DNA from 3 places in the Enterobacter sp. genome. Region 2 is predicted to be linked to each of the others. Evidence: riboswitches for the same ligand, from Rfam matches in the RefSeq annotation. Region 2 holds a riboswitch; each other region holds the start of a gene.
What was found. A riboswitch is a leader RNA that binds a small molecule or an ion and turns the genes downstream of it on or off. The one in region 2 is predicted to bind thiamine pyrophosphate.

Region 1: linked by a shared signal. The riboswitch ahead of thiC (phosphomethylpyrimidine synthase ThiC) and the one ahead of thiM (hydroxyethylthiazole kinase) in region 2 are both predicted to bind thiamine pyrophosphate.
Region 3: linked by a shared signal. The riboswitch ahead of thiB (thiamine ABC transporter substrate binding subunit) and the one ahead of thiM (hydroxyethylthiazole kinase) in region 2 are both predicted to bind thiamine pyrophosphate.

The regions. Positions count from the first base shown of each region.
Region 1 covers NZ_CDRQYH010000064.1:5,350-15,273, reverse strand. The annotation lists gene ACWYRJ_RS16650 (sensor domain-containing diguanylate cyclase) at 1-1,053, opposite strand, end outside; gene thiH (2-iminoacetate synthase ThiH) at 1,390-2,517, opposite strand; gene thiG (thiazole synthase) at 2,514-3,284, opposite strand; gene thiS (sulfur carrier protein ThiS) at 3,286-3,486, opposite strand; gene ACWYRJ_RS16630 (HesA/MoeB/ThiF family protein) at 3,470-4,225, opposite strand; gene thiE (thiamine phosphate synthase) at 4,212-4,853, opposite strand; gene thiC (phosphomethylpyrimidine synthase ThiC) at 4,853-6,748, opposite strand; TPP riboswitch at 6,828-6,936, opposite strand; gene rsd (sigma D regulator) at 6,991-7,488, opposite strand; gene nudC (NAD(+) diphosphatase) at 7,584-8,357, shown strand; gene hemE (uroporphyrinogen decarboxylase) at 8,396-9,460, shown strand; gene nfi (deoxyribonuclease V) at 9,470-9,924, shown strand, end outside.
Region 2 covers NZ_CDRQYH010000006.1:7,147-17,070, reverse strand. The annotation lists gene ACWYRJ_RS03415 (nucleoside permease) at 1-90, shown strand, start outside; gene ACWYRJ_RS03410 (ADP-ribosylglycohydrolase family protein) at 87-1,091, shown strand; gene ACWYRJ_RS03405 (PfkB family carbohydrate kinase) at 1,088-2,041, shown strand; gene ACWYRJ_RS03400 (GntR family transcriptional regulator) at 2,015-2,761, opposite strand; gene thiD (bifunctional hydroxymethylpyrimidine kinase/phosphomethylpyrimidine kinase) at 2,804-3,604, opposite strand; gene thiM (hydroxyethylthiazole kinase) at 3,601-4,371, opposite strand; TPP riboswitch at 4,407-4,504, opposite strand; gene ACWYRJ_RS03385 (YadA C-terminal domain-containing protein) at 5,120-6,193, shown strand; gene ACWYRJ_RS03380 (hypothetical protein) at 6,407-6,868, shown strand; gene ACWYRJ_RS03375 (glycoside hydrolase family 32 protein) at 6,953-8,386, opposite strand; gene ACWYRJ_RS03370 (oligosaccharide MFS transporter) at 8,402-9,643, opposite strand; gene ACWYRJ_RS03365 (LacI family DNA-binding transcriptional regulator) at 9,882-9,924, shown strand, end outside.
Region 3 covers NZ_CDRQYH010000001.1:130,249-140,172, forward strand. The annotation lists gene leuC (3-isopropylmalate dehydratase large subunit) at 1-958, shown strand, start outside; gene leuD (3-isopropylmalate dehydratase small subunit) at 969-1,574, shown strand; gene ACWYRJ_RS00590 (cation diffusion facilitator family transporter) at 1,737-2,627, shown strand; gene ACWYRJ_RS00595 (cytochrome b/b6 domain-containing protein) at 2,734-3,315, shown strand; gene ACWYRJ_RS00600 (sugar efflux transporter) at 3,364-4,542, opposite strand; gene sgrT (glucose uptake inhibitor SgrT) at 4,662-4,814, opposite strand; gene sgrR (HTH-type transcriptional regulator SgrR) at 4,903-6,558, shown strand; TPP riboswitch at 6,595-6,695, shown strand; gene thiB (thiamine ABC transporter substrate binding subunit) at 6,727-7,710, shown strand; gene thiP (thiamine/thiamine pyrophosphate ABC transporter permease ThiP) at 7,686-9,296, shown strand; gene thiQ (thiamine ABC transporter ATP-binding protein ThiQ) at 9,280-9,924, shown strand, end outside.

The DNA of each region.
Region 1 (9,924 bases), on a different contig from region 2:
CGCCATTTCACGCTCTTTGTTGGACTGAATCGTGTGGCTCAGCATCGCTTCCAGGCGCGGCGCCTCGCTAACATCGCCAGTCTTGATGGCATTGATAATGTGCATCAGCACTGAACGCGAGGCGTGGCGGAGGTATAAGCCGAAGAGGATGATGATGATGGCGGCCAGCGCAAACCCCCAGCCAACGATAGTTGTTTCGTGACGGGTAATATCGGTGAGCGTCTCGCCAGAGACCCGGTAGATGACAAACCAGTCCGGGTTGGTAAATGAGTAGTAGTAATACCAGGCGTTGCTTTTCTTGTCGTAAAGATGACCTTCGCCGCTGGTCATTTTGTCCATCAGCGCTTCGCTCACGTACTGTTTGAACAGCGCGCCGGTATCCGGATGCAGCACCACGGCACCATCGCGTTCGACGACGAAGAATTCCCCCTGAACGGGCGCCACCATCTGGCGCAGGGTGAAGCCCATAGACGTCAAATCGAGATGGAAAGCGAGCGTTCCCTTCAGTCTCCCTTCAGGCGAAATCAAAGGCTTATAGAGTGTTACCGTCGGATGGCCAGTGAAGTAGTCCATGTAGGGACGGGTATAGTGACTGAAGATACTGGCTTCCGCCTGAGCGACGAACCACGGGCGTGTCCGGGGATCGAAGGTTTTACTCGTCTCCGTGGGGAGCACCTCTGGTGCGCGAAGATAATGCCCCTGCGTGTCCGCCAGCGAGATGGAGGAGACGGTCGGCATCAGGTTCTGCAAATGCATCATCATCTGCAGCCCTTGCGTCGGGTTGACGTTGAGCGTCTCGTTTAGCCTGTCGTCGCGGGCAAAGTACATCGCGGAACGGCCCAGGATATAGTCGTTTTCACGCAGGATAGATTCGGTGTAGTTCACCGCCAGGTTATGCGTGAAGTTGCTATTGATCTTATGATAATCCTCAAGAAAATCCTTTCGTTGCGAAAGCGTTACCGCGATCGCGATCACCGCAAAACTGCAGAGGATCCCCGCAAAGCTGAGCATGATTGGCCGTGTAAAAGAGAGCTTTTTGCTGTGAAGTGCCATGAGCTGTACATCGTTCCTGATGGTGAATATTTTTCGTCTGCCGATATCCTCTCAGCATAGTCGCTGTCCTGCGGTTAGCGGTGAATTATACGGCGCACGATTTCTGACGAGATGATTTATCTTAAGAATCATTAAGAAAATACTTATTCATTTGCCGGGGGCAGTTTGTGAAATGAATCAGAAGCAGGGCGAAACGAGGAAGACGCTTTTCGCCCCGGTCAGCATCCGTTGCTGACCTTGCGACAATAAAAAACCGGACGATCGATGACAATCATCCGGTTTTGCCTTTTCGTAGCGTCTCGACAAATTTCTATGATGTTGCTGTGCGTTTCAACGTCATTGCGAGGCCCTTCCCAGCCAGCTGTCCCAGTCTTTCCAGACAGGCTGAAGGCCCTGCGCCGTCAGGGCTGCGGCGACCGCTTCCGGACGTCGCCCGTCATGCGGCACAAACTGCTCCAGCTCCGGACGATCGTCGGCGTAGCCGCCAGGCTGCGTTTTGGAAAACGCGCTGACGTTGTTAATCGCAAGCGGGATAACGCGATCGCGAAACGCCGGGGACTCACGCGTTGAGAGCGATAATTCAACTTCCGGGGCGAGCAGGCGAAACGCGCAGATCGTCTGCACCAGCTGGCGTTCATCCATTAGCGAAGCCGGTTCGATCCCTCCCGCACAGGGGCGCAGGCGCGGGAAGGAGATGGAATAACGGCTCTGCCAGTAGTGCTGCTGGAGCCACAGCAAATGTTCCGCCACCATATAACAATCCACCCGCCAGCTGTCGGAGAGCCCGATCAGCGCACCCAGACCGATTTTGTCGATACCCGCGCGGCCGAGCCTGTCCGGCGTTTCCAGCCGGAAAAAGAAATCCTGTTTCTTACCCTTCAGGTGGTGCCGGGCGTACGTCGCCTCATGATAGGTTTCCTGGTAGACCATGACCCCGTCCAGCCCGAGGTTTTTGAGCTCTGCGTACTCCTCCTGCGACAGGGGCTGCACTTCCATCTGCAACGACGAAAACTGACGACGAATGGCGGGAAGGTGCTGACGGAAATAGTCCATTCCCACTTTTCCCTGATGTTCGCCCGTGACCAGCAGAAGATGTTCAAAGCCCATTTCACGAATGGCCGCACACTCCCGGGAAATCTCATCTTCATCGAGCGTTTTACGCTTGATGCGGTTGCTCATGGAAAAACCGCAGTAGGTGCAGTCATTGGCGCACAGGTTGGAGAGATAGAGCGGCACGTAGAAGCTCACCGTGTTGCCAAAACGCTGGCGGGTGAGCCGCTGTGCTCGCTGGGCCATCGGTTCGAGGTACGCGCTCGCCGCGGGGGAGAGCAGGGCCATCAGATCCTCGCGGGTCAGATGGCGGGCATGCAGCGCGCGCTCCACGTCAGCCGCCGTTTTGCTGTTGATGCGCAGGGCAATGTCGTCCCAGTTAAGCTGCCGCCAGCGCTCGGTAAACGTGCTCATGAGATCGCCTCCAGAAAACCGGTCAGCGGGCTGGTGGCCTGCGCCTGGAAACTGCGCGAACCGGGGCCGGCTCCCCTTGCCAGCAGGCCAGCCTGTACGGCCATGCGGAATGCACGCGCCATCATGACCGGGTCGTCGGCAACCGCGATGGCCGTATTCACCAGTACCGCGTCAGCGCCCATCTCCAGCGCTTGCGCGGCATGGCTGGGCACGCCAATGCCCGCATCAACGACCACCGGCACGGTGGCCTGCTCGATGATGATCTCCAGCATCGCGCGGGTTTCCAGCCCCTGGTTGGAGCCAATGGGGGCCCCCAGCGGCATAACGGCAGCGCAGCCGACCTCTTCGAGACGTTTGCACAGAACAGGGTCAGCGCCGCAGTAGGGCAGGACGGTAAACCCTTGCTGCACCAGCTTTTCAGCCGCTTTCAGCGTTTCAATCGGGTCGGGCAGCAGCCAGCGGGCATCCGGATGGATTTCCAGCTTTAGCCAGCGGGTGCCGAGCGCCTCGCGGGCCAGCTGCGCGGCAAAAATCGCCTCTTCGGCCGTTTTGGCGCCGGAGGTGTTGGGCAACAGCGTGACGCCTGCTTCCAGCAACGGAGCCAGAATGGCATCGCTGTGGTGGCGCAGATCCACGCGCTTGAGCGCCAGCGTCACCAGCTGGCTGCCGCTTTCGCGAATGGCATCCACCATCAGCTGCGGCGAGGCGAATTTTCCGGTTCCGGTAAACAGATGCGAATCAAAAACCTTATCGGCAATACGTAACATCTCAGCCCCCTGCGATAACCTGAAACAGCAGGATCTGGTCGCCTTCATTGACCTGCTGATGTTCCCACTGCTCGCGCGGCAGGATCTGTTGATTGAGCGCCAACGCCGTTCCCGGCTTGAGCTGACGCAGCTTGTCGAGCAGTGCGGCAACGGTAAGCCCGTCGTCGCATCTCATCGGCTCATCGTTAAACAGAATGCGCATCGCGGTCTCCACATACCGGGCAGCGGCTGGCGCGGCGTAACGCCAGCTGGCGCCAGCCGGCTGAGCGGGCATCAAACAGCCGCAGCGTATTGCGTTCCGTCTCCATGCCGCTGAGCAGCTTGATGGCTTCCAGCGCCTGCATGGTGCCCATTACGCCGACCACCGGACCAAGAATGCCCGCCGTCCGGCAGTTGCGCGTCGGCTCGGCATCGTCCGGCCACAGGCAGCGATAGCAGCCCTGCGTCCACGGTGGCGTCAGAACCATCATCTGCCCGCCGAACCCCACCGCGCTGGCGGTGATAAGCGGCGTATGATTTGCCACGCACGCGGCGTTAATCGCCTGGCGCGTCGCCATGTTGTCGGTACAGTCCAGCACCACGTCGGCAAGGGCGACTTCACGGTGCAGGCTTTCACCGCTAAGACGCTCCTGTAAGGCAATCAGCTCGATATCCGGGTTTAGCTGGTTCAGCCGCTGCCGGGTGATTTTTGCTTTCGGCTGGCTGATATCCTCGGTGGTAAAGAGGATTTGTCGCTGCAGGTTGCTGAGGTGGACCTCATCGTCGTCCGCCAGCACCAGCGTGCCGATGCCCGCACCTGCCAGATAAAGCGCGGCGGGCGCGCCTAATCCGCCCAGACCGACAATCAGCACCCGGCTGGCGAGCAGCTTTTGCTGCCCGTCGATGGCGATATCCTCCAGCAGGATCTGACGGCTGTAGCGCATAAAGTCACGATCGTTCATCGCCAGCTCCTGCCAGCTGTAACAGCTGTTCGGTGGCGGACTGCCAGTCTGCAGCCTGGGTGATGGCGCTGACGACGGCGATGCTGCCGACGCCGGTCTCCAGCACCGCCGGGACGCGTTCAAGGCTGATTCCGCCGATGGCGACGGTGGGGTAATCGGCAAGGCGTTTAAGATGACTCGCCAGCTGCGTCAGACCCTGCGGTGCGGAGGGCATCTGCTTGGTTTGCGTCGGGAAGACGTGGCCCAGCGCGATGTAAGAGGGACGGGCCGCCAGGGCCACGTCGATCTCCATGTCATCGTGCGTTGACACGCCAAGACGCAGCCCGGCTTCACGGATAGCGCTTAGATCCGTTGTTTCGAGGTCTTCCTGACCCAGATGCACGCCGTACGCCTGGTGCTTAACGGCCAGTCGCCAGTAATCGTTGATAAACAGGCGGGCGTTATACCGACGCCCCAGCGCGATGGCGGCAACCACATCGGCTTCCACCTCGTCATCGCGCTTATCCTTGATGCGCAGCTGGAGGGTGCGAACGCCTGCCTCCAGCAGTCGCTCTATCCACGCCACGCTGTCCACCACCGGATAGAGCCCTAAACGGTAGGGGACGGGTGGGAAATCGGGCTGGTACATTACGCCTCCTCTTTTTTGAGGTAGATTTCGCCGCCTTTGGCGCGGAAGGTTTCAGACATGTCCGCCATGCCCACTTCAATGGTTTGCGCTGCGGCGTAGTCACGCACTTCCTGGCTGATTTTCATCGAGCAGAATTTTGGCCCGCACATAGAGCAGAAGTGCGCGACTTTGCCTGATTCCTGCGGCAGGGTCTCGTCGTGATAGGCGCGGGCGGTGAACGGATCCAGCGCCAGGTTGAACTGGTCTTCCCAGCGGAATTCAAAGCGCGCCTTCGACATGGCGTTATCGCGGATTTGCGCGCCCGGATGGCCCTTGGCCAGATCCGCCGCGTGGGCGGCAATTTTGTAGGTAATCAGCCCCTGCTTCACGTCCTCTTTATTTGGCAGGCCGAGGTGCTCTTTCGGCGTCACGTAGCAGAGCATGGCGCAGCCGAACCAGCCGATCATCGCCGCGCCAATGCCTGAGGTGAAGTGGTCATAGCCCGGTGCAATATCGGTGGTCAATGGCCCCAGGGTATAGAACGGCGCTTCGTGGCAGTGCTCCAGCTCCTCGGTCATGTTGCGGCGGATCATCTGCATCGGCACGTGTCCCGGACCTTCAATCATCACCTGCACGTCATACTCCCAGGCGATTTTGGTCAGTTCGCCCAGCGTGTGCAGCTCGGCAAACTGCGCTTCGTCGTTCGCGTCGCGAATAGAGCCCGGACGCAGGCCGTCGCCCAGCGACAGAGAGACATCGTACGCGGCGCAGATTTCGCAAATTTCGCGGAAGTGCTCGTAGAGGAAGTTTTCCTGGTGATGGGACAGGCACCACTTCGCCATGATGGAACCGCCGCGCGAGACGATGCCGGTCAGACGCTTCGCGGTCATCGGCACGTAGCGCAGCAGCACGCCCGCGTGAATGGTGAAGTAGTCCACGCCCTGCTCGGCCTGCTCCAGCAGGGTGTCGCGGAACGCTTCCCAGGTGAGGTCTTCGGCAATGCCGTTGACCTTCTCCAGCGCCTGATAAATCGGGACGGTGCCAATCGGTACCGGGCTGTTACGCAGGATCCATTCGCGGGTTTCATGGATATAGCGGCCGGTGGAGAGATCCATTACCGTGTCCGCACCCCAGCGCGTGGACCAGACCAGCTTTTCCACCTCTTCTTCGATGGAGGAGGTGACGGCCGAGTTACCGATGTTAGCGTTGACCTTCACCAGGAAGTTGCGGCCGATAATCATCGGCTCGGATTCCGGGTGGTTAATGTTGGCGGGGATAATCGCGCGGCCGGCGGCCACTTCGTCACGTACAAATTCCGGCGTGATGTTCTCCGGCAGACGCGCGCCAAAGCCTTCACCAGGATGCTGATAGCGCAGCACTTCACTGCGGATACGCTCGCGACCCATGTTTTCACGGATGGCGATGAACTCCATCTCCGGCGTGACGATACCCTGGCGGGCGTAGTGCAGCTGGGTCACGCATTTACCTGCTTTAGCACGTTTTGGCGTCAGCAGGCCGGTAAAGCGCAACTCGTCCAGGCCGTCGTCGGCCAGGCGCTCTTTGGTGTACGCAGAGCTGAGCACGCTCAGCTCTTCGCAGTCGTTACGCGCGTCAATCCACGGCTGGCGCAGCTTTGCCAGCCCCTGCTGGACGTTGATGGCAACATCAGGATCGCCGTATGGGCCGGAGGTGTCATACACCGGCACGGCTTCGTTGTCTTCATACTGTGGATTCTCTTTGCTGCCGCCGATAAGCGTCGGGCTGAGCTGGATTTCGCGCATCGGAACGCGGATATCGTCCTGCGAGCCGGAAATGTAGATGCGTTTCGAGTTGGGGAAAGCGGTGCCTTCCAGCGTGTCGATGAAGTGTTGGGCCTGTGCGCGCTGTTCGCGGCGGGTCAGTTTTACAGTAGACATAGCTCATTCCAAAAGTGAAGGACATGGCTTGTCAGACGACGGATGAAGCAAGAGAGGATCGCCCGGGGGGCGATACAACAGCAGTGTGACTCTTGTTCCCTTCGCAGGTATTAGCCTGATCAGGTTCCGCGGATCCCGAATTAACGGTCTCAGCCCGGCTTTCGCTCTGGGCACTCCGACAAGAAAAATCCCCCTCGTGAGAGGGGCGAATGGTTGTAAATTACTCGTTAACGATTAAGAACTCAAGCAGGGCGCGCGACGTTCTCTTCGTTACTGATGTTCAAATCATTGTCCAGGGCGAGAGAGATCAGCTTATCTTCCAGCGTGAATCGCTCCTCAAGCGCTTCGCCGAGGTCGGATAGCGCTTTCTGGAACTCAAGATAGTTATCGTGATCGATGGCATTCTCGAGCGTGGAATCATAGTAATCCATGATCTGCTGGGTATTGGCTTCCAGCAGCGGATAGAGCTTGCTGGCCGCTAAATACGGCGTTGTCCCTTCCATTTCGCGGATAATGCGTTCATAAATATTGAAATGGCCGTCGGACAGATAGTCGACCAGGCCCTGACAAAAATCATCCAGCGCTTTTTCGTTCAATCGCATAAACGATTCTTTGCCAGGCTTAATGCCGACCAGATTGTAATAAGCCACGAGTAGATGCTTGCGCACATGCAGCCAGCGATCCACCAGTTTGTTACTTCCTCTAACGCGCTCAGTCAGGCTTTCTAGCTGGTTTAACATGGTCGACTCCGCAAAGTGTAGGATTGAATCTGCTCATCCAGAATGTAACCACAATGCTAACAACATGTCAGTGAAGCGAAGGTAGTGCAATAGATATGGATCGTATTATTGAAAAATCAGATCTGGGTTGGTGGATCGTCAGCCACGAACAAAAATTATGGTTGCCCGGTGGAGAACTGCCCTACGGTGCGGCGGAAACGTTCGATCTCGTGGGCCAGCCTGCGCTAGAGATCGGCGAGTGGCAGGGTGAGCCCGTGTGGTTGATCCAGCAAGCGCGCCGTCAGGATATGGGATCCGTTCGCCAGGTGTTGGATCTGGACGTGGGCCTGTTCCAGCTGGCGGGGCGCGGCGTGCAGCTGGCGGAGTTTTATCGCTCGCACAAATACTGCGGCTACTGCGGTCATACCATGCGTCCGAGCAAAACCGAGTGGGCGATGCTCTGCAGCCACTGCCGCGAGCGCTACTATCCGCAAATTGCGCCGTGCATTATCGTCGCTATCCGCCGGGATGATTCCATTCTGCTGGCGCAGCATACCCGTCATCGCAACGGCGTACACACCGTGCTGGCCGGCTTCGTCGAGGTGGGCGAAACGCTGGAGCAGGCGGTGGCGCGCGAGGTAATGGAGGAGAGCGGCATCAAAGTGAAGAACCTGCGCTATGTCACCTCCCAGCCGTGGCCGTTCCCGCAGTCGCTGATGACGGCCTTTATGGCCGAATATGACAGCGGCGAGATCGTTATCGATCGGAAAGAGCTGCTGGATGCGAACTGGTATCGCTACGACGATTTACCGCTGTTACCACCGCCGGGTACCGTGGCGCGTCGGCTGATAGAAGATACCGTGGTGATGTGTCGGGCCGAGTATGAGTAGTGTTACACTGAGGCCATGACGCTTAAGGAACTGCAAAAATGACCGAACTGAAGAACGATCGTTATCTGCGTGCGCTGCTGCGCCAGCCCGTTGATGTCACCCCGGTGTGGATGATGCGCCAGGCGGGACGCTATCTGCCAGAGTACAAAGCCACGCGCGCGCAGGCGGGCGATTTTATGTCGCTTTGCAAAAACGCCGAGCTGGCCTGTGAAGTGACGCTCCAGCCGCTGCGCCGCTTCCCGCTGGATGCGGCGATCCTCTTCTCGGATATTCTGACCATTCCGGATGCGATGGGCCTTGGCCTGTACTTCGAAACCGGTGAAGGTCCGCGTTTCACCTCTCCGATCAAAAGCAAAGCCGACGTGGACAAGCTGCCGATTCCCGATCCGGAAGGCGAGCTGGGCTACGTGATGAACGCCGTGCGCACCATTCGCCGCGAGCTGAAAGGGGAAGTGCCGCTGATTGGCTTCTCAGGCAGCCCGTGGACGCTGGCGACCTATATGGTGGAAGGGGGCAGCAGCAAAGCCTTCACCATGATTAAAAAGATGATGTACGCCGAGCCGCTGGCCCTGCATGCGCTGCTCGACAAGCTGGCGAAGAGCGTTACGCTCTATCTGAACGCGCAGATTAAGGCGGGCGCGCAGTCGGTGATGATTTTCGATACCTGGGGCGGCGTGCTGACCGGGCGCGATTATCAGCAGTTCTCCCTGTATTACATGCATAAAATCGTCGACGGCCTGCTGCGTGAAAACGAAGGTCGCCGCGTGCCGGTGACGCTGTTCACCAAAGGTGGCGGCCAGTGGCTGGAAGCGATGGCGGCAACCGGCTGCGACGCGCTGGGTCTCGACTGGACCACCGATATCGCCGATGCGCGTCGTCGCGTGGGCGACAAAGTAGCGCTGCAGGGCAATATGGACCCGTCCATGCTCTATGCGCCGCCAGCCCGCATTGAAGAAGAAGTGTCGACTATACTGTCTGGTTTCGGCCAGGGGGAAGGCCACGTCTTTAACCTCGGCCACGGCATTCATCAGGATGTGCCGCCAGAACACGCAGGCGTATTTGTGGAGGCGGTGCATCGGCTTTCTGCCCAGTATCACAAGTAAGGAGTCGTTATGGATCTCGCGTCGCTACGCGCTCAACAAATCGAACTGGCCTCATCGGTGATCCGCGAGGATTGTCTGGATAAGGACCCTCCGCAGTACATTGGCGGAGCAGACGTCGGATTCGAGCAGGGTGGGGACGTGACGCGAGCGGCGATGGTGGTACTGAAATACCCTTCGCTTGAGCTGGTGGAGTACAAGGTCGCGCGTATCGCGACCACCATGCCGTATATTCCGGGCTTTCTCTCCTTCCGCGAATATCCCGCGCTGCTGGCAGCGTGGGAGCAGCTCTCGCAAAAACCTGACCTGCTGTTTGTCGATGGGCACGGGATCTCACATCCGCGTCGTTTAGGCGTTGCCAGTCATTTTGGGCTGCTGGTGGATGTGCCGACCATTGGCGTCGCCAAGAAACGCCTGTGCGGCGCGTTTGAACCTCTTGCATCCGAGCCGGGTGCGCTGGCGCCGCT
Region 2 (9,924 bases):
ATGCTGTTTTTCCGCGAATCGGACAAAGAGATCGCCGCAATTGCGGTGGTTGATGGCGATACCGCGCTGACACAAGGGGAAGTTAAATGAAACAAGAACGTGTTCTCGGTGCCCTTTACGGGCAGGCTTTAGGGGATGCGATGGGCATGCCGTCGGAGCTGTGGCCGAGAAAGCGCGTCAAGGCGCACTTCGGCTGGATTGACCGCTTTTTACCCGGCCCGGCAGAGAATAATGCGGCCTGCTATTTCAAACAGGCAGAGTTTACCGACGATACCTCAATGGCGCTGTGCCTGGCTGATGCGATCGTCGAGTGCGACGGGGAGATCAACGCGGACGTTATCGGCAAGCATATTCTGCGCTGGGCTCTGGATTTCGATGCGTTTAATAAGAACGTGCTCGGCCCGACCTCCAAAATCGCGCTTAACGCAATTCGTGACGGCAAGCCGGTCAGCGAGCTGGAAAACAACGGCGTGACCAACGGGGCGGCGATGCGCGCCTCCCCGCTGGGCTGCCTGCTTCCGGCGACGCGTCTGGAACACTTTGTTGAGCAGGTGGCGCTGGCCTCCAGCCCGACCCATAAATCGGACCTCGCCATTGCCGGCGCGGTGGTGATTGCGTGGGCGGTTTCCCGTGCCGTCGACGGCGAAAGCTGGCAGAACATCGTCGATGCCCTGCCGGGTATCGCCCGCTATGCGCAGGAGGCGAAAACCACCACCTTCAGCGCGTCGCTGGCGGCGCGTATTGAGCTGGCGCTTAAGACCGTACGGGAAGCCAACGGCATCGACTCCGCCAGCGAGCAGATTTATCAGCTTGTCGGCGCAGGAACCAGCACCATTGAGTCCGTCCCGGCGGCCATTGCGATGGTCGAACTGGCGGAAACCGATCCGAACCGCTGCGCCATTTTATGCGCCAACCTGGGCGGCGATACGGACACCATTGGCGCCATGGCGACAGCCATCTGCGGCGCGCTCCACGGCGTTCAGGCGATTGACCCGGCGCTGAAGGCCGAGCTCGACGCCGTTAACCGGCTCGATTTCGGTCACTATTGCGAGAAACTGCTGCACTATCGGGAGCAAAGGGAGGGCGTATGAATGCATTTGCCCAACGTCTCGACACCCTGCACGCCACGCGCCCGGTGACGGTGCTGGGCGCAGCGGTGATAGACGTCATCGCCGACGCCTACGCCCTGCCCTGGCGCGGGTGCGATATCGAGCTTAAACAGCAGGGCGTGAATATCGGCGGCTGCGCGCTGAATATCGCCATCGCCCTGAAGCGGCTCGGCATTATGGCGCAAAACGCTCTGCCCGTCGGTCACGGCGTCTGGGCGGATATTATCCGCAACGCCATGGCGAAGCAGGATCTGCACAGCGCCGTGGAGGCCGATACGGGCGACAACGGCTGGTGCCTGGCGCTGGTTGAGCCTGACGGCGAACGTACCTTTATGTCCTTTAGCGGCGTGGAGAACCAGTGGCAGCAGCGCTGGCTGGATGCGCTTTACGTTCCGCAAAACAGTCTGGTTTATTTGTCCGGCTACCAGCTGGCATCGCCGTGCGGCGAGCTGCTGACACGTTGGCTGGAGGGATTACAGGACGTGACGGCATTGATCGATTTCGGCCCCCGCATCGCGGATATTCCCGACGCGCTGATGGAGCGGATTATGGCCTGCAGGCCAATCGTGTCGCTCAATCGTCAGGAAGCGGAACTTGCAGCTGAAAGATTAGGTGTGGAGTCTGAAAACCTGGGTGAAGTGTGGCAGCAACGCTTCGGCGCCGCGCTAATTGTGCGCCATGATAAAGACGGTGCTATGTGGTATGAGGGTGACGCCTCGGGCGTTGTTCCGGCGTTCCCGGCGACGGTTGTGGACACCATTGGTGCTGGCGACAGCCACGCGGGCGGCACGCTGGCAGGGCTGGCAGCGGGATGGTCACTGGCAGACGCCGTTTTGCTGGGGAATGCCGTGGCGTCCTGGGTGGTCAGCCACCGCGGCGGCGATTGCGCCCCGACTCGTGAGGAATTACTCCTCGCACACAAAGACGTATAGATCGCTGCGACAGTAGCTGATGCTGTACTCAATCGGACGGTGCTGCTGGTCAAGCGCAACCTGCTTGATCACCAGCACCGGTATTTTTTCATCCATCTTAATGTGCGCCTGAAACTCGCTGTCCGGCATGCGGGCGCTCACCCTTGAGCGGGTGCGCTGCGGGAAGATGTTCTGACTGCGGAAGTAGTCGTACAGCGAAATGCCAATGGCATCCGGATCGGGAATTAACCCGACCGGGACCCAGGACTCTTCAATCGACACCGCATCGTCATCCACATAGCGAATGCGCTTAAGTAAAAAAACCTCGCTGTCCGGGGAGATCGACAGGTGATTAGCCACCTCTTCCGGGCATTTCACCACCCGCTTGTTGACCCACAGCGTATTGGGCTTTTGGCCGCGCAGCACCACCTGCTGCGAGAACCCGCGCGCCTCTTTCAGCGAATATTCAAAGATGTTGTTGATTTGCGTGCCATATCCACGGGAACGCGTCACCACGCCCTCTTCCTCCAGCGCCTGCATTGCCTTTCGCACGGTGATGCGCGACACGCCGGTTAACTGGCTCAGATCGCGCTCGCCGGGCAAAATATTCCCGTGCTCCAGCACCCCGCTGCGCACCGCATTTTTTACCGTTTCGGCAAATTTCAGGTACAGCGGCGTGTTGTCCGGCGCGGCGATCCGTTCATTCAGTTGAGCGATTAACCGGGTATGCGCTTGTTCCATCTCTGTTTTCTCAGGCGTGGTGTTTCCTGCCAGTATACTGGGTTACCACCATGCATGAAAATGATGAACCGGCCCAATACCGTGACCGACTTCCAGAGTATCGGCTTTTGCCAGCGCCGCCGAGAGCCAGGCTTTCGCTTCGCTAACCGTATCGGCCCAGCCTTCATGCCGGGGACGCAGCGCCGCCAGCGCGGCGGAGAGCGTGCAGCCCGTGCCGTGGGTGTTTTTGGTCTGCACGCGCGGCGCGGTAAAACGTACTTCGCCATCGCGGGTAAAGAGCCAGTCCGGGCTTTCAGCATCGTCAAGATGACCGCCCTTCATCAGCACCGCGCCGCAGCCCATCGCCAGCAGCGCGTTTCCCTGCGCTTTCATCTCGCGTTCCGTTTGCGCATGCGATGTGCCTAACAGCGCGGCGGCTTCCGGCAGATTGGGCGTGATAAGCGCCACCTGCGGCAGCAGTTTTGTACGCAGCGTCTCCACGGCGGAGGCCGAAAGCAGCGGGTCGCCGCTTTTTGCCAGCATGACGGTATCCAGCACCACGTTTTGCACCTGATAGCGTTTAAGCCGCTCGGCCACCGCTTCCACAATATCCGTCTCGGCCAGCATGCCGATCTTGGTGGTATCGATGCGCACGTCGCTGAACACAGAATCCAGCTGCGCGGCAACAAAATCCGGCTCGATACGGTAGACCGACTGCACGCCGCGCGTGTTTTGCGCCACCAGCGCGGTAACGACCGAGCAGCCGTACGCGCCAAGGGCCGAGAATGTTTTCAGGTCAGCCTGGATACCCGCGCCGCCGCTGGGATCGGTGCCGGCAATGGTCAGGGCGTTAATCCGCTTCATGCCTGCTCCTCCAGCGTATAGAGCGCATCCAGGAACGCGCTGGCAAAACTGCCCGGGCCACGCGACTGCGCAACCGCGACCGTTCCGGCTCGTTTCATCCATCCGCAGGCGGCAGCGACGTTATCCAGCCGGTCACCCGGCAGCGAGCAGCTCGCCGCCACAACGGCAGAGAGCGCGCACCCGGTGCCCACCACGCGCGTCATCAGCGGGTCACCGCCGGTAACCGTTCGGGTACGTTGCCCGTCCGTGATGTAATCCACCTCGCCGGTGACGACCACAACGGCATTGGTCTGGCGAGCCAGCGCCTGTGCAGCGGGCACCGCGCTGGCTGCGGTATCGGTCGTATCAACGCCGCGCCCGCCCGGGCTCATCCCGGCAAGAGCAAGGATTTCAGAGGCATTGCCGCGAATGGCCGCCGGTTTCAGGGCAAGGATTTGATGGCAAAACCGGGTGCGGAACGTCAGGGCGCCCACGGCAACCGGGTCCAGCGTCCAGGGCTTGCCTGCCGCCACCGCGCTCTCAATCGCCCGGCGCATCGACTGGGCGCGCGGCGCGGTCAGCGTGCCAACGTTGACCAGCAGCGCATCGGCGATCGCGGCAAACTGCTCGGCCTCTTCGGCCTCAATCACCATCGCCGGGGATGCGCCAAGCGCCAGCAGAACGTTGGCCGTAAAGGTCTGTACGACATCATTGGTCATACAATGGGTCAGCGGAGAACGGGTGCGGAAGTGATGTAAAACGTGTAAATCGAGCAGGTCAGGCTGCATGGGTTCGCTCCTGCCTTGCGTGAAGAAGCGATGACCGGGAAGGCATCTGACTTCCCTACGCTGGCATTATCCAGATCAGGTAATACGGGTATTTCTCAGCCTTCAACGAAGAAGGGCACCCCGAGTCAAAATACTTTTAAAACAATGATTTATTGAAATCAATGTTCTCATTCAGTGTAACCGTGGCCACAGGCCAGGCGCAAGGGGTTTTGATTTATCACGGCAGCGATCGCGTTATGAATCTCCCTAAACACTTTTTCGCTAGCATCTTCAACATAAATATTTTTTCCTGGTATATCCCGGAACAAAAATGAGCTGAATTTATTTTCATTCGAAGCTGACGAAAGGTTCGATAATAAATAATCGGCAAAAAACCATAAATTTACATAAACTGTTATGTGTATTATTAACCCATTCAAATCAAAACACTTAAATATATTTAATGTATTAGTGTTTTATATCTAATTTGACTCTCATCCATTATGAATCGCTATCTTATTGTATTATAAGATTATTAAGCCGAGCTTTTCTGGAACGGTTCGTTTTGCTATTCCTGCTATTTATGATTTAGATCAATAATCAAAATTACACATTCATAGATAGTTACTGCACGTTACGAAATAAGTTATCAAACCAAAATTTTCAACGTTAATAGTGAATTATTTCAGATATAACAAGGCGTTGTATCTTCCCGCCAGGATAGCGCCCTTACTTTATTTTTTCTTGTAGTGATGATGAGAGCTTTAAAATGAACTATTTAAATACAACAGCTATCGCTGTTTTTGGTTTTGTGTTTGCTGGTTCAATGAATACTGCAAATGCTGCGGAAGCAAACATAAACCTTGACGATAACGTCAACAATCCAGGTGCTCACATTCAAATTCAGGGTACCGATAAAACCGCCTATAACCTTGATAACATTGAGGGGAGTAACATTAAGCAAGACGGGCAAATCTATAACCTTCAGGGCGATATTGACAGAGCAAATACAGCTATTAATAAAGCACAAGATACAGCTAACACCGCTCAAGATGGCGTAAATGCTAACACTCAAGCTAACGCTATCCTTAACCAGAAAGTCGACGATTACAAAGCAGATCAGACAATCACTGATAACAAACAGAATATATTGATTGATAACACTAATAATAAAGCAGACGCGGCTTTACAAGGCGTTATTACTAACGGTCAAGCAATTATTGATACAAACACGAGAGTAGATAAAACTGACATCACCGCGACCAATGCGAACAACAAAGCAGACGCCAACACTCAAGCGCTAGCAAGTAAGGTAGATAAAAGCATTTTCAACGCCGATCAGGATAGACAAGATCAAGCACTTCAGGATGCCTCTGGCAAAGCGACTCAGGCATTTAATACGGGCGCTTATGCGCAATCTTTAGCTGTCGATGCAGAAACGGTAGCCGCAGCGAATAAATCTGCTGTTGCTACCGTTCAGTCACGCCAGCAAACACAGGAAGCGACAATTCAGAATCACAGCGCACAATTAGCGAATCATGAATCACGTATTACTGCGTTAGAGAGTCAAAATAACGCTAAGTTCTCTTCTCTGGAGAATCAGCAGAATGAGGATCGCAAGGAATATCGTGCTGGTATCGCTGGCGCTGCTTCTCTTGCTGGTTTGCATTACGTTGATACAGATAACGCGGTTGCCGTCGGTGCTGCCAACTTCAAAGATGCGCAAGGTTATGCGATCGGCTACCGTCATAAGTTCGCTGAGAATGTAGCTGCTACTCTCTCTACATCAGGTACATCCAACGGCAATGAAATTGTTGCGGCGTCCGCATCATACGGATGGTGATGTTACAGTATTAAAACAAAATGCCAGTGAGCTAAAGAAATCGCCCATGAGTTTTGATCAGCTGGCTATAACTCAATACATTGCTGCTCGCAAATAAAATGACAAAGTACATTTTTATCTCCGCTGTTTTGTATCTCACTTTTATTTTATTAGGGATATGGATCGGCTTGATGTTAGGCACCTATATTTATAATTGTAATTACTGAGGCAATAATGAAAAAGTTAATGATGATAGCGGCTGTATTATATCTTGCTGCGTGTTCCTCACCAGCTCAATGGATGGCGGATTGTCAAAGCAAGGGGGTGAGTAAAGACGCTTGTTATATTGCAGAGCAAAACCGCACTACAGCCATTAACGCTGCTGCAGAAAAACAGGCTTTGGAGAATGCTGCTCAACTTGCACAATCAGCACATAAGCATTTTCCTGAAGGCTGCACTCAGGTTATGGATGCTGCGGGTCGTTGTGACAGCAGGCCTGCCAAAGCGAGCGGCGATGTTATACAGTTTTCAGGTGAAGCGGATCACGTTATGAATAAGCCAATCTCTGATGCTGCTGAATATCTGCTTTCGAAAGGCTGGAAGCCAAATAAGGGTTTATGGCACAAGGGTAGCTATATTATGCAGCTGGTTGTCGAGAAAGAGAGAGTTCTAAACGCACAATTATCAAAAATGTGATCTTAGCACTACGCTCCCTCCTGATAAGATTTACATAGCCCCATTTGTATGGGGCTTTATTTTAGCTCATGACTAAATACAGATTTACTCTAACTGCCACGCCCCGCCATGAATAAGCGATGCTCCTCCCGTCCAGGCAAATAACGCCAGCTCGCGGCATTCGGCATCAGGATAAATACGGCTGCTGAGGCACGCCTCACCTTCGTTAACAAACACTTCCACCGAAGAGCAGTCAAAGAACAGGCGCAGGCTGAGCGCGTCGTTCAGGTTAAGCGCGACGCTTCGGGTACCGCACAGGCCATACTGTGGATAGTGTCGCTCCAGCACCAGGCGCTGCATCTGGGCATCAACATAGAGGCGTAGGCCGTCGCCGAGACGAATGCCGTATTGCTCCGCGCTGCTATTCGTGCAATCCCATTGCAGAATGACTTCCATCGCATCGCAGTGTTCCACCAGCGTCATCTGCTGGTTATTAAGTGTACTTATCGGCCAGGGGAACCACGCCCCGCGCAGGGCTTCAACTTCTCTGGCTGGCCGCATTTGCAGATGGTTATCCGCACTCAGCGTCAGCTCGCGCGGTAAAGAAAGCATACCCGCCCAGCCATCCTGCTGTTCCGGCAGGGGCGATTCCCACATGTCCAGCCAGCCGATAACAATGCGGCGGCCGTCAGGAGTCAGGAAACTTTGCGGCGCATAGAAATCATACCCGCGATCCATCTCCACAAATTCCCCTTCACGCACAAAAGGTTGGCCGGGCTGCCACTCGCCCAACAGGTAGCCGCTCTGGAAAAGATTACGATTTTTGAATCCCTCTGCCGCCAGCCCCTGAGGCGAAAACATCAGCACGCGTTTACCGTTGAGGGTAAAAAAGTCCGGGCATTCCCACATATAGCCCATCTCTTTTTCAGCCACCGCAAGCACGCCCGTATCCAGCCACTCGCGCAGATCGGCAGAACGGTATACGCGCACCTGGCCCGTCTCACCGTCGCGCGCGCCGACAACCATGTACCAGCTCTCCCCTTCACGCCACACTTTCGGGTCGCGGAAGTGATGCAGTCCAGGCGGCGTGTCAACGATCGTTCCCTGCCGGGCAAAATGAATACCGTCACGGCTGGTGGCCAGACACTGCAACTGGTAGAGATTAGCCTCATCGCCAGGATCTCCGTGGAATTTATGTCCGGTATAAATCAGCGCCAGCGTATCGCCATCGACTACCGCCGAGCCGGAAAAACAGCCGTCCTTGTCGTCTGGTCCTTCCGGTGCCAGCGCAACAGGGAGGTGCTCCCAGTGAACTAAATCCTTGCTGCGCGCATGGCCCCAGTGCATCGGACCCCACTGGGTCGAATATGGATGATGCTGGTAAAACGCGTGATACCAGCCGTCAAACCACACCAGGCCATTAGGGTCGTTCATCCAGCCAGCTCGCGCAGCGAGGTGGTAACGGGGATACCAGCGCAGGTTAAGCCCTTCGCGTCTGGACTGAAGTTCCTGTTCTGCTTTCGTAATGGAATACGCCATTTCTCTACTCTTTGATCAGATGGTGGAAGGTTGCGGCATGAGCGGGTCAGAAGAGAACTTACCCGAGCGCAACAGGAAGATGGAGATAAACGTGGTGCTGAAGACCAGTAGACCCATGATGAGATAGGACTGGGCAAAGCCGTATTTCTCATAGCTGTAACCTGCCAGCGGCGACAGCACCGAGGCAATCACCGAGCTTGTACAGGCAAAGCCCACCAGATAGAGGGTGGAAGAGAGCCGCTTATCAAAATGCAGGCTGTTGTATTTAAAGATGGAGACCAGCAAAACGGGCAGCTCAACCGCGTGCAATAGCTTGGTAATGGAGATCAATACCGGACCCTCAACCAGACCCGATGCCACCATACGCATCGCCATCACCATTCCGGCGAAAATCAGGCCGTTTTTCGCACCGAGGCGATTCACCAGCCACGGGGCGCAAAACATGCCCGCCGCCTCAAGGAAAACCTGGAAGGAGTTGAGATAGCCGTACATGGCGTTTCCTTCCTGCAGCGTCGGGAACTGTGAGGAGAAATAGACCGGGAACTGCTGGTCGTAGACGCCATAAATACAGGTGCCGATAACAAAAAACACCAGCGCCCAGAAGCGCGGCAGCGTCAACAGACGTAAGGCATCCTCCAGCGTGACCTTACCGCCGGATACCGCCTCCTGCATGGCGTGCGGCGCGGAAGAGACTCTTAGGCGCGCCAGCAACACAAAAAACACCAGCCCGGCGCAGCTCGCCACCGCGAAGTTCAGCTTCGGGTTAATGTTAAACAGGAGCCCGGCAAAAAAGGTTGCTGCCGCCCAGCCCAGCGATCCCCACATCCTCGCCTTGCCAAACTCAAACTGACTCTGGCGGGCCACGCGCTCGGTATAGGACTCCAGTACCCCTATCCCGCCGTTAAACGTCAGGCCGATATAAATCCCACCGAAAATACTGCCGAGTAACACGTTAATTTGCAGCAGATAACCAAACAGCAGGAAGGCCGGGCCAGAAAGAATGAGCAGGCTGGTCAGAAACCAGAGCAGGTTTTTGCGCAGGCCAAGCTTGTCCTGAATGAAGCCGTAGCAGATTTGCGCGCACAGCGCGGAGACGGACAGCACGGCATAGATGACTCCCGTATCCCCTGCCTTTAACCCCACCTCCTGGTGGAGCCAGATAGAGAGCAACGAGCCGGAAGATGACCATGTGACAAAAAAGAAAAACAGTAATGCGCTTAATAAAGGGTAGCTGTGAGAGTGATGCGTTTTCATCATGACATTCTCATATTGGAGTAATGACATTATGGTAACGTTAACATTTACGCTTTCTCATCCGGTTTGGCGGAAATTTAAGATGTTAATCACGAAAGTTAACGTTAACATTGATAGAATGAGATCGCGATCAAATATTAATCACTGAATTAAATATGGCCTGCCCTGTGCATCAGCTTTCCTTTTACATCAGCCACTTAGTTGTATACCCTTTCCCGCAGAGCATTAACGGAGTAAGAAAATGGCTTCCCTGAAGGACGTCGCAAAGCTGGCTAACGTATCGC
Region 3 (9,924 bases), on a different contig from region 2:
GGTTGAACACGTTCTGGCGACGCAGACCCTGAAGCAGGGCCGCGCCAAAACGATGAAGATTGAAGTGAAGGGCAAAGCGGCACCTGGCATTACCGCGAAAGATATCGTGCTGGCGATTATCGGTAAAACCGGCAGCGCAGGCGGTACAGGCCACGTCGTTGAGTTCTGCGGAGACGCTATCCAGGCGCTGAGCATGGAGGGCCGCATGACCCTGTGCAACATGGCCATTGAGATGGGCGCCAAAGCCGGTCTGGTCGCGCCAGATGAAACGACCTTCAACTATGTGAAGGGCCGTCTGCACGCGCCGAAAGGTCAGGATTTTGACGACGCGGTAGCATACTGGAAAACCCTGAAAACCGACGATGGGGCGACGTTTGATACCGTTGTCACGCTGCAGGCAGAAGAGATTGCGCCGCAGGTGACCTGGGGGACCAACCCGGGTCAGGTGATTTCCGTCAACGACTCCATTCCAGATCCTGCTTCCTTTGCCGATCCGGTCGAGCGCGCCAGTGCGGAAAAAGCGCTGGCCTATATGGGGCTGAAGCCCGGCGTGCCGTTGACCGACGTGACCATTGATAAAGTCTTTATCGGTTCTTGCACTAACTCCCGTATCGAAGATTTGCGCGCGGCGGCAGAGATTGCCAAAGGCCGTAAAGTCGCGCCGGGCGTGCAGGCGCTGGTGGTTCCAGGCTCTGGTCCGGTGAAAGCCCAGGCGGAAGCCGAAGGTCTGGATAAGATCTTTATCGAAGCGGGCTTCGAGTGGCGCCTGCCTGGCTGCTCGATGTGTCTGGCCATGAATAACGATCGCCTGAATCCGGGTGAGCGCTGCGCCTCTACCAGCAACCGTAACTTTGAAGGCCGTCAGGGCCGCGGTGGGCGTACCCATCTGGTCAGCCCGGCAATGGCCGCCGCTGCGGCAGTCACCGGCCATTTCGCCGATATTCGCAGCCTGAAATAAGGAGACAATCATGGCAGAGAAATTTACCCAACATACGGGCCGGGTTGTCCCGCTGGACGCCGCTAACGTCGATACTGACGCTATTATTCCCAAACAGTTTCTGCAGAAGGTGACGCGTACCGGCTTTGGCGCGCACCTGTTCAACGACTGGCGTTTCCTGGACGACAAAGGCGAAGTGCCTAATCCGGAATTCGTTCTGAACTTCCCGGAGTACAAAGGCGCCTCCATTTTACTGGCCCGAGAAAACTTTGGCTGCGGCTCATCCCGCGAACACGCTCCGTGGGCGCTCACCGATTACGGCTTCAAAGTGGTCATCGCCCCAAGCTTCGCGGATATTTTTTACGGTAACAGCTTCAACAACCAGCTGCTGCCCGTCACGCTGAGCGATGAACAGATCGATGAGTTGTTCGCGCTGGTTAAGGCGAATCCGGGTATTTCGTTTGAAGTGGATCTGGAAGCGGAAGTGGTGAAAGCCGGGGATAAAACCTACAGCTTCAGCATTGATGCGTTCCGCCGTCACTGCATGCTGAACGGTCTGGACAGCATAGGTTTAACTCTCCAGCACGAAGCGGCGATTGCCACTTACGAAAACAAACAACCTGCATTTATGAAGTAATCCTCCGGCCTGCAGTGCACTCTGCAGGCCGCATTTTATCCCGATACCCGCCCTCATTCTGTAAATATTCCTAAACCCAGCCAATAATGACGTTATATTTAACGTCAATTTAATGTTCCCTGCGCAGAATAATCGCTCAATCAGTTGGTAGCGGAAATTATCATGGAAAAGAAAAATAGCAATGAGTCTCATATCCGTTCTAGGGAAATACACAAATGCACATTAGCAAGCGTGATAATTAATATTTTACTCACCTGCTTTCAGATAGTTGCAGGAATATTCTCCGGCTCGCAGGGGTTAATTGCTGATGGGATTCATTCTCTTTCCGATTTATCTTCTGACTTTGTCGTTCTGATTGCGAATAAAAAGAGTCAGAAAGCCTCTGATATCGATCATCATTACGGTCATCTGCGTTTCGAAAACGGTGCAAAGCTTATTATTGGCGCTATTCTGCTGCTCGTGGGGGTCGGGATGCTCTGGTCCGCTGGCAATAAACTGCTTAATCCCGAGACGCATCAGATAGTAAAAGGGGCCGCTTTGTGGGTGGCGATACTGGCGCTGGTGGTGAAGGAGAGTCTGTTCAGATACATGTTTGCCACGGGAAAACGTATTCAGTCCTCGCTGCTGATAGCCAATGCCTGGCATGCCCGTTCTGACGCAGCGTCGTCAGTGGTTGTCGCCATCGGTATTGCGGGGAATTTAGTGGGTTTTCACGCGATGGACCTGATTGCGGCCCTGATTGTCGGAGTGTTCATCGCCCATATGGGTTACAAATTCTCTGCCGATGCCCTGCACGATCTGATGGACCGTTCGCTTGAACCCGAGCTGGAGCACGATATCAAAACGTGTCTTCTCTCAACCGAAGGCGTCACCGGACTCCATGATTTAAAAACCCGCAAGATGGGCGATTTAGCCCTTGTCGATGTCCATCTGGAAGTGAACGGCGAATTAAGCGTAAAAGAAGGGCATCAGATTGCCGTCAATGCCAGAAACAACGTGATGCAAAAATTCAATGTGCTGAACGTGATGACGCATATTGATCCTGCCCACTAATCGGAACGCATAAATACAGTGTGACGCTACTCATCGTTAAGGTTTCGTTAATTAATCTGCGTCACACTGCATCGCATCAGCTCTCTCATTATTGAGGTAAAAAGCGATGAACCCAACGCTACGTAATACGCTTCCCCATAAAGAAACGCCTTTTCTTCGCGTACTGCACATTCTTGTAGCCATACTGGTGCTGGCCCAAATTATCAATTCTAATTTCACCGAAAGCGAGGCCCTCCACGAATCCGGACTGAACGGAATTGTTACCTGGATCCATGTTATCTCAGGGTTTGGTTTAATTTTTTGTGGTATTGCCATGATGGCATGGATGTTAACCCAGCGCGGATTTAAGTATTACTTCGCCTGGCTGGCGCTGGATTTTCGTGGAATCGTTGAAGATATTCGCACCCTCGCGCAGCGTCAATTACCTGACGCGCATGCTGGCGGTATGGCGGCAACGGTGCAAGGTCTGGGTGTGCTGGCGCTGCTGGGCGTTGCACTCTGCGGCGCGGCCTGGTTCGTGCTGAACGCCACGCTTGGGCCGGTTTCGTCCGTCACGGAATCCGTCTTAGATTTGCATAAATTCCTGACAGTTTTTATTGAGACATATTTCTGGGCACACGGTTTCATGGGCCTCGTTCATATGTACCTGACGCTACGCGCGCAGCGTAAATATCAGTATTCCGAATAAAACGGTTCGCAGAGCCCGGTGCTCCCGGGCTCCGTTTCACTCATCCGATCACACGTCTTTTACGCGGCAGGTCAGCAGGAGCGTCACGACGGATAGCGCCGCAATCATCCAGTAGACCGACGCATGGCCATAGCTTTGCGCCAGCGCCCCCTGAATCACGCCCGCCAGGATCACGCCGGTTGAAATACTGTTGGTAAAAAGCGTCGTTGCCGAGCCTGCACGGCCGGGCATCAGATCCTGGAACCAGAGCATGCCGATCCCGGCAACAATTCCAATAAACACGGCGTTAAACAGCTGCAGCGCCAGCAACGCTTCACGCGAATGGAAAAGGATCAACCCCGCGTAGAACAGTACCCCGGCCGCCACGGCGACGATCATCATCCGACGCTTTCCAAAGCGCTTAACGTAATAGCCCGCCAGAATCATCGCCGGAATTTCCAGCCCGGCGGCGGTTCCCATTAAGATCCCTGCGAGCTTGTCCGGTAAGCCCAGATCGCTGCTGATCCACAGCGGCATATCAATAATGTACATGGTGTTGCAGGTCCACATCAGCGTCGAGGCAATAAACAACATGCGGACGTTCTTGTCCTGCCAGCCGCTCACCTGGGTAACAGGTTTATCCGTCGCCTGTTCGACGCGGGCCACGGACGGCAGTGCGAAGGCTATCAGCGCCAGGCTGATGACAAAAATCCCTGCCGCAATGGAGAACATGGTGGTAAAGCCATAGTTCAACGCCAGCATAAAGGCCAGCGGCGGACCAATGACCCACGCCAGCGAGAGCTGGGCACGCATCACCGAGCTGAACATCACCACTTCCCGCGCGGAGTTATCCGCATATTCACGGGCCAGGGCGAACAGCTGCGGCATAGCGGTGTTCGCCAACGACGCCAGCAGCACGCCGCAGGTAATGAGCGTCAGATAATGACGATTGAAGGCAAAGAGCAGCGCGTTACCCACGGCCATGGCGCAGCAAAAGAGGATCAGCTTGCGGCGATCGCCCTGGCTGTCCGATCGTTTCGCCAGCGCGAGGCTGACCAGGATCCCGGCAATGGCATTGACGGTATAAAACAGGCCGACCCAAAACGGCTGAGCCCCCACCTCGCGGCTGAGAAACAGGCTCAGCGTCGGCGCCTGAAGCGCCCCCGCCACGCCCATCATAAAGGCCACCAGCATAAAAGCGGCATACACGCCGTTCAGGCGTCGCCCCATCGTCATCAACCACAGCATGCGCAAGTCCTTGTGAAAGCGAATCGAAATTGGGTGAATAGTAAACGAAAAAAGCCAGCAAAAACATTTTGCTGGCGGGTGATAAGCACCAATACTCAGTCACACATGATCGAGGCGAGTTAGCGGGAAGAGGTCGGTGTCGTAACGTCCCACTGCATCAATTCTTCTAACGTTTTCAGCCGTTGCTCTGCACACCGGCGGGCCAGCCAGGACGATCCTTTTGTCGCTGAAAAGTACTGCTGATAAAACTGACGTGCGGTAGACCTCTTCATAATTTACCTCCTCGCTTCATCGAGGAGAATTATTGGCCTAATATAGGGATAAATAAATTGCTGGTTTTTTGTCAGGAGTTCCCCTTTTATGCCTTCCGGTCGTCTGCAACAACAGTTTATCCGCCTCTGGCAGTGCTGCGAGGGACAATCGCAGGAGACCACGCTCAACGAGCTGGCGGACCTGCTTAGCTGTTCCCGCCGTCATATGCGCACGCTGCTCAACACCATGCAGCAGCAGGGGTGGTTAAGCTGGGAAGCGGAAGCGGGACGCGGCAAACGTTCGCGGCTGACCTTCCTGTATACCGGACTGGCGTTGCAGCAGCAGCGCGCAGAAGATCTGCTCGAACAGGACCGCATCGATCAGCTGGTCCAGCTGGTGGGCGACAAGGCCGCCGTGCGCCAGATGCTGGTCTCCCATCTCGGACGCAGCTTTCGTCAGGGCCGACACATTCTTCGGGTGCTCTACTACCGTCCGATGAAAAATCTGTTGCCCGGCACGGCGTTACGCCGCTCGGAAACCCACATGGCCCGACAAATCTTCAGCGGCCTGACGCGCATAAATGAGGAAAACGGGGAACTGGAGGCGGATATTGCGCACCACTGGCAGCAGCTTTCCCCGCGCCACTGGCGCTTCTTCTTACGCCCCGGCATCCACTTTCACCACGGCCGCGAGCTGGAGATGCACGACGTCATCGCCTCTCTGGAACGCGCCCGCAGGCTGCCGCTCTACTCGCATATTTCGCGCATCCACTCCCCCACGGCCTGGACGCTAGACATTGAGCTGTCGCAGCAGGACAAGTGGCTTCCCTGGCTGCTGGGCTATGTACCGTCGATGATTTTGCCCGGCGAGTGGGAATCATTGAACAATTTTGCCAGCCTGCCGATTGGCACCGGGCCCTACTCCGTGTCCCGCAATAACAGCAACCAGCTGAAAATCCGCGCGTTCGATGACTACTTTGGCTATCGGGCGCTGATCGACGAAGTGAACGTGTGGGTATTGCCTGATCTCAATGAAGACCTGAGCTGCGGTCTGACGCTTGAAGGCCCCACCACCGGAGAAAAGGCCGTGGAGAGCCGCCTGGAGGAAGGATGCTACTATCTCCTGTTTGACCGCCGCACCCACCGCGGGGCAAACCAGGGCGTCCGCAAGTGGATCAGCCACGTGCTGTCCCCTTCCAATCTGATCTACCATGCGGAAGAGCAGTACCAGACATACTGGTTTCCGGCCTACGGCCTGCTTCCGCGCTGGCACCACGCCCGGCCGTCGCACTGCGACAAACCCGCAGGGCTGGAGTCCATCACCCTGACCTACTACCGCGAGCACGTGGAGCATCGTTTTATCGCGAGGATCATGACCCGCCTGCTGGCAGCCGAGGGGGTCAAGTTAGAGGTAAGAGAAGTGGACTATGACGAATGGCATCAGGGAGAGATCGCCAGCGATATCTGGCTCAACAGCGCTAATTTTACCCTGCCGCTCGATTTTTCATTATTTTCACACCTGTATGAAGTCCCGCTGATCCAGCACTGCATCGATCGGGACTGGCAGCAGGACGCCGCCCTATGGCGATCGGGCGAGATGAACCTTGCCGTTTGGTGCCAGCAGCTGCTGGCCGAGCAGGCGATCGTCCCGCTGATCCACCACTGGCTGATGATCCAGGGCCAGCGCAGCATGCGCGGCCTGCGGATGAACACCCTGGGCTGGTTTGATTTTAAATCCGCCTGGTTTGCGCCACCGGAGCCATAACGCTTTCGTAATATTCACCAAATCATTACAATAGCGCCGTTCTCAACGGGGTGCTGCATCACAGATGTGCGCTGAGATAATACCCGTCGAACCTGATCCGGATAACGCCGGCGAAGGGATTTGAGGCTGTCGCTCAAAATCCTTTGCCACTCAACCCTGAGGTGCAAAGTGTTAAAAAAAGTTCTCCCCCTGCTGGCGCTGTTCGCGCTGCCTGCTTTTGCCAAACCCGTCCTGACGGTCTACACCTACGACTCCTTCTCTGCCGACTGGGGCCCTGGCCCGGTTGTCAAAAAAGCCTTTGAAGCGGACTGCAACTGCGAGCTGAAGTTCGTGGCGCTTGAAGATGGCGTGTCGCTGCTCAACCGTCTGCGCATGGAAGGAAAAAACAGTAAAGCCGACGTGGTACTCGGGCTGGATAACAACCTGCTGGAAGCCGCCTCGCAAACCAAACTGTTTGCCAAAAGCGGCGTCGCGGCAGATGCCGTTAACGTGCCGGGCGGCTGGAAGAACGACACCTTTGTGCCGTTCGACTACGGCTACTTTGCTTTTGTTTACGACAAAAATAAGCTGAAAAACCCGCCGAAGAGCCTGAAAGAGCTGGTCGAAAGCGATCAGAAGTGGCGCGTAATTTACGAAGATCCGCGTACCAGCACGCCGGGTCTGGGCCTGCTGCTATGGATGCAAAAGGTCTACGGGGATAAAGCACCGGAAGCATGGCAGAAGCTGGCCGCCAAAACCGTCACCGTGACCAAAGGCTGGAGCGAAGCCTACGGCCTGTTCCTCAAAGGCGAAAGCGACCTGGTGCTGAGCTACACCACCTCCCCGGCCTACCACATTATCGCCGAGAAAAAAGACAACTATGCAGCCGCAGATTTTGCGGAAGGGCACTATCTGCAGGTGGAAGTGGCCGCGCGTACCGCTGCCAGCAAACAGCCGGAGCTGGCCGAGAAGTTCCTGAAGTTTATGGTTTCACCGGCGTTCCAGAACGCCATTCCAGCGGGCAACTGGATGTATCCGGTTACTAACGTTGCGCTGCCCGCAGGTTTCGAGCAGTTGACCAAACCGAAAACCTCGCTGGAGTTTACGCCGCAGCAGGTCGCCGCGCAGCGTGCAGCATGGGTAAGCGAATGGCAACGCGCCGTCAGCCGTTGATTCCCGGCTGGTTACTTCCCGGGCTGCTCGCCGCCGCCGTGATGGTAGCGGTCAGCCTGGGGGCTTTTCTTGCATTGTGGTTTAACGCGCCAGGGAGCGACCTGCTCGCCCTCTGGCACGACAGCTACCTCTGGCACGTTATCCGGTTCTCCTTCTGGCAGGCGTCTCTTTCTGCCCTGCTGTCGGTGATCCCGGCTATTTTTCTGGCACGCGCTCTGTATCGACGGCGATTTCCCGGCAGGCAGGCCCTGCTGCGCCTGTGCGCCATGACGCTGATCCTGCCCGTGCTGGTGGCGGTATTTGGTATTCTAAGCGTTTACGGTCGCCAGGGCTGGCTGTCTTCACTGTTCGGTCAGCTTGGCCTGGAATGGTCATTCTCGCCTTACGGACTGCAGGGCATTCTGCTGGCGCACGTATTTTTCAATATGCCGATGGCAACGCGCCTCTTTTTGCAGGCGCTGGAAAATATTCCCGGCGAACAGCGTCAGATTGCCGCCCAGCTCGGCATGCGCGGCGTGTCGTTCTTCCGCTTTGTCGAATGGCCGTGGCTTCGCCGCCAGCTCCCGCCCGTGGCGGCGTTAATCTTTATGCTCTGCTTTGCCAGCTTTGCCACCGTGCTGTCACTCGGCGGCGGGCCGCAGGCCACCACCATTGAGCTGGCGATTTACCAGGCGCTGAGTTACGACTACGATCCCGGTCGCGCCGCGCTGCTGGCGATGGTGCAGATGGCGTGCTGTCTTGCGCTGGTGCTGTTGAGCCAGCGGCTGAGTAAAGCCATTCCCGCTGGCAGTCATCAAATAACCGGCTGGCGCGATCCGCAGGACAGCCTGCACAGCCGCGTCAGTGATTTTATCCTGATCGCGCTGGCGCTTCTGCTACTGCTGCCGCCGCTGATGGCCGTTATTGTTGACGGATTGAACCTCAATCTCGGGTCCGTCCTGCAACAGCCCGTTCTCTGGCAAGCCACCTGGACCTCGCTGCGTATCGCCCTCGCTGCCGGATTACTGTGCGTCCTCCTGACCATGATGCTGCTGTGGAGCAGCCGTGAGCTCTACGCCCGCCAGGCGCAAAAAGCCGGACAAATGCTGGAGCTGACGGGCATGCTGATCCTGGCGATGCCGGGCATCGTGCTGGCAACGGGCTTCTTTTTACTGTTTAACAGCACCTTCGGCCTGCCGGAAAGGGCAGATGGCATTGTGATTTTCACCAACGCCTTAATGGCCATCCCCTACGCGCTCAAGGTGCTGGAAAACCCGATGCGCGACGTCAACAGCCGCTACGGTTTGCTGTGCCAGTCGCTGGGGATGCAGGGCTGGCAGCGGCTGAAGGTAGTCGAACTGCGCGCGCTAAAACGCCCGCTGGCGCAGGCGCTGGCGTTTGCCTGCGTGCTCTCTATTGGAGACTTTGGCGTCGTGGCGCTGTTCGGCAATGACGATTTCCGCACGCTTCCGTACTGGCTTTATCAGCAAATCGGCTCTTACCGCAGTCAGGATGGCGCGGTTACCGCGCTGTTACTGCTGCTGCTGTGCTTTGCCTTATTTACCGTTATCGAAAAACTCCCGGGGCGTGATGTTAAAACTGACTGATGTAACCTGGCTCTATCAGCATCTGCCGATGCGCTTCACGCTCTCCGTTCAGCAGGGCGAGCGGATTGCGGTGCTTGGCCCAAGCGGTGCCGGGAAAAGCACCTTGCTCAATTTGATCGCCGGCTTTCTGCAACCTGCCAGCGGGTCGATAGCCATCGATAATCGTGATTTCACCAACGCCCCTCCGGCTAAACGTCCTGTGTCGATGCTGTTTCAGGAAAATAACCTCTTCACCCATCTGACGGTGCGGCAAAACATCGCGCTGGGAATGCATCCGGGGCTCAGGCTGAACGATGCCCAACGCGAAAAACTTGAAGTGATTGCCGGACAGATGGGGATCACCGAATTTATCGACAGGCTGCCGGGCGAGCTCTCCGGCGGCCAGCGTCAGCGCGTGGCGCTGGCGCGTTGTCTGGTGCGCGAGCAGCCGCTTCTGCTGCTGGATGAGCCCTTCTCGGCGCTCGATCCCGCGCTGCGTCAGGAGATGCTCGCCCTGGTGCAGGAGGTCTGCCAGCGCCAGCAGCTGACGATGCTGATGGTTTCGCACAGTATTGAGGATGCAGCACGGATTGCGCCGAGATCGGTGGTCGTTGCCGAAGGGCGGATTGCATGGGATGGGAAGACGGAA